2 regions of the Thioalkalivibrio sp. ALMg3 genome follow, and region 1 is predicted to be linked to the other one. Evidence: riboswitches for the same ligand, from Rfam matches in the RefSeq annotation. Region 1 holds a riboswitch; the other holds the start of a gene.
The links. A riboswitch is a leader RNA that binds a small molecule or an ion and turns the genes downstream of it on or off. The one in region 1 is predicted to bind cobalamin.

Region 1 (3,207 bases):
CGCTCCGTGACACTGCGAGGTGGTCCGTCATGTTTACGGGGCAGGCCGCCGCGTGCGGGCGCGTTCGAGTTCTTCGCACATCAGGGCGGTGCCTTCCGCGATGCGTCCGGTATGGCGTTGCAGGAGCGAAGGGGGAATGAAGAACAGATTGTCGCGCTGGACCGCGGTCATATCCTCCCATTGGCCCCAGGCGACCACCCAGTCGGGGCGGTCCTCGCCCATGCCGCCGCCGATGATGACCTCGGGGTCGGCATCCAGTACGGCTTCGCGGCCAATGCGTGGCACCAGGCGGTCGAGATCGCCGAACACGTTCACGCCGCCACAGACGGCGATGGCCTCGGCGATCAGGTGGTCGTCATTGACCGTCATCAACGGTTGCTCCCACACCTGATAGAACACGCGAATCGGGTCCCGGTCGCCGTACGTGGCGCGGAGCGCGTCCATTCGGCCCAGGAAGTCCTCTGCCGCGGCCTCGCCCTGGTCATACGTGCCGGCGAGCGTGGCCATGCGCCGCATGCTCGAGGCCACACCCTCGAAGCTGCGTGGTTCCGATACGTACACCGGCAGTCCCAGTTCGCGCAGGCGTTCGACCTGGGAGGCGGAGTTGCCGCTCTTCCACGCGATCACCAGATCGGGGTCCCTTTCCAGTACCCGTTCCAGGTCAATCCGGCTGTAACCGCCAATCCGCGGGATGGCCTCCGCCTCGGGCGGATAATCGCTGTACTGCGTTGCGCCCACGATGCGGTCCCCCGCACCCACGGCAAACAGCACCTCGGTGATGTGCGGCGCCAGGCTGACGATGCGCTCGGCAGGCTGCTCCAGATGGACCTCGCGGTCATCGTCGTCGGTGACCGTGATTGAGTCCGCCATTGCGATCAGCGGGGTTGAGAGCAGGCCCAGGAGGCAAGCGAGAAGTGGAGTTCGGGAAGTCCAGAATTGCATGATTTTACAGTCGCATTGGATTGGTTGTTCAAGCGCCTTCGAGCCGGCTGGGGAGCCGCCACCAGGCGCTGGACTAGCGGGGCATCATAGCAGCAAGCCTGGGGCGCCTCGGAGCGTCAATTGGTCGGCAGTGGGCTTGCCGCGTATGATTGGCGGCTTGCTACCAGGTGCCCGGGCGACTGATCGCGCGGGTTAAACGGGAAGTCGGTGCAGGCGCGAGATCCTCCGCAGCCCCATTCCGACGCTGCCCCCGCAACGGTAAGCGAGTGGGTTCGAGGGGTGCTTCCGCAGGCCGCTCGGACCTCGACAAGTCGAAAGCCACTGGGCCGAACGCGGCCCGGGAAGGCGACTTGCCGCCCCGGGTTGCCGGGGCCTCGCGAGCCCGGAGACCGGCCTGGACGATGTTTCTGCGACCGCGCGGTGGGCGAGGGTCGGTAGGTGCGGGCCCCTGTGGCCACACCCCGATCCCTCTGCATCCGCGTCGTGTCCCCCTGACGGTAAGCCGATGCAGTCCGAGTTGCCCGCCAATGAGAACCCTTCCTGCCCGGGCGCTGATGCCGGGGGTTCGGGATTTGCCCAAGATGAGCTTGCGGCCGTCTATCGCGTGATCGCGGAACGCCGGGATATGCGCCATTTTCGGCCGGACCCGGTCGATCCAGCGGTGTTGCGGCGGCTGCTCGAGGCGGCGCATCGCGCGCCGAGCGTGGGCTATATGCAGCCCTGGCGCTTCCTGCGCATTACCGACCCGGCGGTGCGCGAGGCGCTCCACGCCCACGCGGCGGATGAACAGGCGCGCACTGCGGAGGCCTGTGGCGAGCGCGCGGCCGACGTGCATCGCTTGAAGCTGGAGGGCATCCGCGAGGCGGGCGAGTTACTGGTCGTGGCCCTGACCGATGGCCGCGAGCGCTACGTGCTGGGCCGGCGGACGCTCCCCGAGATGGACCTCTGTTCGGCCGCGTGTGCGATCCAGAACCTGTGGCTGGCCGCCCGCGCCGAGGGCCTGGGCATGGGCTGGGTTTCCCTGTTCGATCCGGACTGGCTGGCCAATCGGCTGGACATGCCCGAAGGCGGGTACCCCATTGCCGTGCTGTGCCTGGGGCATGTCGAGCGCTTCTATGACCGGCCGATGCTGGAAACGGCGGGCTGGGACAGCCGCCGCCCGCTGGAAGACCTGGTGTTCCAGGATCGCTGGGGTGCGCCGTGCGAGCTGGCTGCGTCCACGGACGCCCGGGAATCCGCCGCGCGTCCGGATGGGCCATCCGGAGGTGGCGACACATGAGTACCTTTCTGATCCTGATCGGCGCCCTGATCCTGGACCGACTGTTTGGTGACCCACGGCGGTTCCATCCGCTCGCCGGATTCGGCCAGCTCGCGGCCTGGGCCGAATCCCGCTGGCATGCGCCCAGTCGTGTACGCGGAGCGCTCCTTCTCGCGGCGCTGGTCCTGCCCTGGGTGGCGCTGGCCGCACTGGGCGCCTCGCTGGCCTGGGGCTGGGTTCTGACGCTGGCGATCCTGACGCTGGCGATTGGCTGGCGCAGCCTGGACGAGCATGCGGAGGTGGTGGCCGAGGCCCTGGAAAAGGATGACCTGTCTGGGGCGCGCACCGGTGTCGGCATGCTGGTCAGTCGCGACACGGCGGCCCTGGACGCGCGCGGGGTGAGTGGCGCGACCATCGAGTCGGTGCTGGAGAACGGCAACGACGCGCTGTTCGCCACGATCTTCTGGTTCCTGGTGGCTGGCGCACCGGGCGTGGTGGCTTATCGCCTGGTGAACACGCTGGACGCGATGTGGGGCTATCGCAATGACCGGTTTCGCTCGTTTGGCTGGGCCGCCGCGCGCCTGGACGATGCGATGAACCTGATCCCGGCCCGTCTCACGGCGCTGGGCTATGCCCTGGCCGGTCGTGGCCGGGACGCGCTGCAGTGCTGGCGCGAGCAGGCCGCCGGCTGGAAGAGCCCGAATGCGGGGCCGGTGATGGCCGCGGGGGCGGGTGCGCTGGGCGTGGTCCTGGGGGGGGCGGCGCCCTATGGCGGGCAGCGCGAGTGGCGACCCCGCCTGGGGATGGGCCGCATGCCCGACGCGGCAGGCATTCGCCAGGCGGTTGCGCTGCTGGATCGTGCGCTGGCCATCTGGATGGCCTTCATTGTGGCCGGGGTGATTGTCGTTGTCCTGTTCTGAGGCCCAATCGATGCAGACGCCGGAGCCGAAGGCACTGATCCAGGTGCACGGGGGTGGTATCCGTCAGGCGGCCGCGCGCTACCGGAT
Region 2 (3,207 bases), on a different contig from region 1:
ATCACCCGTGCGGGTCGCAATCTTCGACAGTCGATTACCCATGGATCACCTCTGCTGATAGCGCAGTTTCACGAACGCGGCACGCCCCGGCTGGTTGTAGCCGCCCGCCGTCTCGTAGTCCTTGTCGAACACGTTCTGGACCGAAGCCTGAAGCTGCCATTCCGGATGGATCTGATAGCTCGCGCGTAGGTTCAGAAGGCCATAGCCAGACAGCTGTTCATCGTTGTTGGCATCGTTGTACGAGCGACTCTTCGCGATCACAGACCCCCCGACCGAGAAACTTTGGAACTGCCGATCCAGATCGAAGCGGGCAGTTACCGGGGACCGGCGAGGAAGTTCATTGCCTGTTTCACGATCCTCTGCATTCAGAAGGGTCAACGAAGCGCGCGAAATCCAATCATAACGTTCGTATCCACCCTCCAACTCAAGCCCGGAAATCCTCGCTTCGTCGACGTTTTCAGGTGGCCAAACTGGAATCATTTTTTCCACTCTCGATTGGAAAATCGAGGCATCCAGATACCCTTGATCAAAGCTAGCGCGAAGGCCTATTTCAGCCGTTTCGGACTCTTCTGCTTGAAGTTCTGGATCACCCGCCCCCGGCCAATACAGTTGGTTAAACGTAGGCGCATTGAAGGCCGTTCCATAAGACGCGCGCAGCCGTAGGATGTTGGTAGCCTGCATACCCCAGGCTACCTGCCCTGTCACCTTGTCGCCAAACTGTTCATTGTCGTCATAACGCAAACTTCCCTCGAAATCATGGCGGCCCAAGCCAACCTGAATCACCGAGTATGCTCCAACGTTGTACCGAGAATCTTCAGCATAATCGGTGGTGCTATCCACCCGGTCTTCATACGCATCGATGCCGGCAATCAAATAAACACGATCCGTTATCTCGAGATCGTTTCGCCAATCCACACCGTTGCGTTTGGTATCGAAGCGAGAAGAAAAAGCGCCTTCGTTGAAATTATCGTTCTCATCGCGACTGTGACTAACACTGAATTCGGTATCCCAAAAAGGGGTTACAGGCACTCGCAAGCCACCACGAAGGGCGGCATGCCGAAAATCGGTTTCATCTTCAGTGCCGTCTATTTCGGTTCTACCCTCTGAATACAGCACATTACCGAAAACCTCGACTCCATTATCGAGCCGGTGCGAGACCTTGGTGGCAAGCGAGGTGTTGTCATAGCCATCGCGGTCTTCATCGCCCACACCGTCTTGGACGTTGATGCCGTCGGTATCGAAGTGGCTGACCGAGAAGCTGTAGTTCGTGTTTTCGGTACCACCCGCTACGCCAACGCCGACCTCCCACGTATTGAAACTACCGCCACCGAAAAATGCACTAACCTTCGGCGGCCCCTTGCGGCCTTCACGGGTGAAGACTTGCACAACCCCTCCGATCGCGTCGGAACCGTAGATACTGGTGCGCGGTCCGCGCACGATCTCCACGCGCTCGATCTCCTCCGGCGGCAGGAACTGCCAACTTGCCCCGCCACCCGTCGCAGAACCCATTCGAACTCCATCGACCAGCAACAGGGTGTGCCCAGAGCTCGACCCCCGGGTGAAGACGGAAGTGGTCTTCCCGAAGGCGCTGGTTTGGGAGGTCTCGATGCCGGCTCGCCCTTCCAGAAGATCGGTGAACTGCTGGGGCTGCAGGCGCTCGATCTCTTCACGGTCGATGATGGTCACCGCCGCGAGGGTCTGGTCTACCGTCTGTGCGATGCGCGAAGCGGTGACCTGGACGGTCTCCAGGGTCTGCGCTTCGTTGGTATCCGGCGTGTCCGCCAGAACGGGAGTAGTGGCCAGAAGGATGGCCGCGGAAAGTGCTGTGCGTTTCATTTTTTGTTGTCTCCCGGCGAGCCGCCCGCACGCCGTTGATTCGTCGGGATCGCGCAGACAGGGGGAGACAGACACGAGGGGGATCGGCCAGGACCGGCGAACGGCCCGGCACGATCATCCGCCTCGCATGCCCGCCGCATGCCGCGCGATCATTCCCTGGCCGGTCTCCGGGCTGACGAGCGTCCGATGCGGCGCCTTCCCGAACATCGTGTTCAGTGGCACTGGCCGCGACCATCAGAAACCGACAGACGGTCTCTCGCTCGATCACCGTTGCGGGGGCAGCGTCGGACTCGTCCCGAGGCCTTGCAGCCCGCCGGAGACTCACCGATCTTCCCGTTTAACCCGCCAAGCAGCGCTTGGTCGGGCACCGAGGAACGCAGCGAACCCTACACAGTTGGGCGCAAAATTACCAGCCGCGAACCCACCCACCACGCGATCCCGAGTGACGCTAGCAGGCTCGCATATCGATGCCGATCAGCGGCGGCGCCGTTCCTCCGCGTACAGGTAGCGGGTCCCGCGCTTGAGCAGCAGACCCCAAGCCTTGTCCTGCAGCATGGCGTCGAACTCGGGCGAGCGCTCGGCACGCAGCGCCACTGGGTGCGACTCGTCCCCGGTATGGGTCGCCAGCATCTCCAGGCGCTCGCGATTGGCCCCATAGTGGCTGACCAGAAAATCGCGCATGGAGTCACTCAGTGGCAGGTTGTAGATGCGCGTGAGGCGCAGCGCCAGCCACTCGGCCATGCGCCCGAGATCCTGCCGGACCTTGCGCACCATCGCCGAGCCCAGGCCTGCCTTGGCATCCGCGCTCATGCCCACGTAGAGCCCGCCCAGATAGGCCGCGGGGTTGGCATAGATCGCGCGCTGGATACTGGGATTCGTAAGATCCACCAGCGGCTCCATGATCAAGGCGAGCTGGATCCCGATCCGCTTGGCGGTCTCCGCATCCAGCGCCGAGCCGCCAAAGTAAAACAGGTCACCCTCGCGCTCGATCTTGAGTTCCTTGAGGAAAGAGCAGAAGTGGCTGGCCAGTTTCAGCTTCTGGTCGTCGGTCAGTTCGATCAGCTCCTCGCTCACCCGGATGCCGCGCACGCTGCGTTTGAACCAGCGCTTCTCACCCCGCTTCTCCACCTGCGCCCGACGCAGGGCCTCCCAGCGTTCTACCGCGTTGGTGTACCGGCTTTGCGACTGCATCAGGTGGTCGCGCGCCTCACGCAGGTCCTCGACTCGGCGCAGCGCAAGACCGAGGAGCTGCCCATCCGCGGAATTTTCCGGAGGTTCGAGATCCTCCAGTCGCTGCAGCGCCTCCAGCACCTGACGACCCAGACTGACGATCGGCTCGCGCAGGGCCTGTGGATCCAGGCCCGACGCCTC

Region 2: linked by a shared signal. The riboswitch ahead of F622_RS0104240 (TonB-dependent receptor domain-containing protein) and the one ahead of bluB (5,6-dimethylbenzimidazole synthase) in region 1 are both predicted to bind cobalamin.

The regions. Positions count from the first base shown of each region.
Region 1 is NZ_KB906220.1:255,069-258,275, reverse strand. It holds gene F622_RS0103345 (cobalamin-binding protein) at 34-870, opposite strand; cobalamin riboswitch at 1,091-1,355, shown strand; gene bluB (5,6-dimethylbenzimidazole synthase) at 1,448-2,221, shown strand; gene cbiB (adenosylcobinamide-phosphate synthase CbiB) at 2,218-3,120, shown strand; gene cobD (threonine-phosphate decarboxylase CobD) at 3,131-3,207, shown strand, end outside.
Region 2 is NZ_KB906221.1:80,918-84,124, forward strand. It holds gene F622_RS0104235 (cob(I)yrinic acid a,c-diamide adenosyltransferase) at 1-42, opposite strand, end outside; gene F622_RS0104240 (TonB-dependent receptor domain-containing protein) at 46-1,836, opposite strand; cobalamin riboswitch at 1,977-2,223, opposite strand; gene F622_RS0104245 (hypothetical protein) at 2,311-3,207, opposite strand, start outside.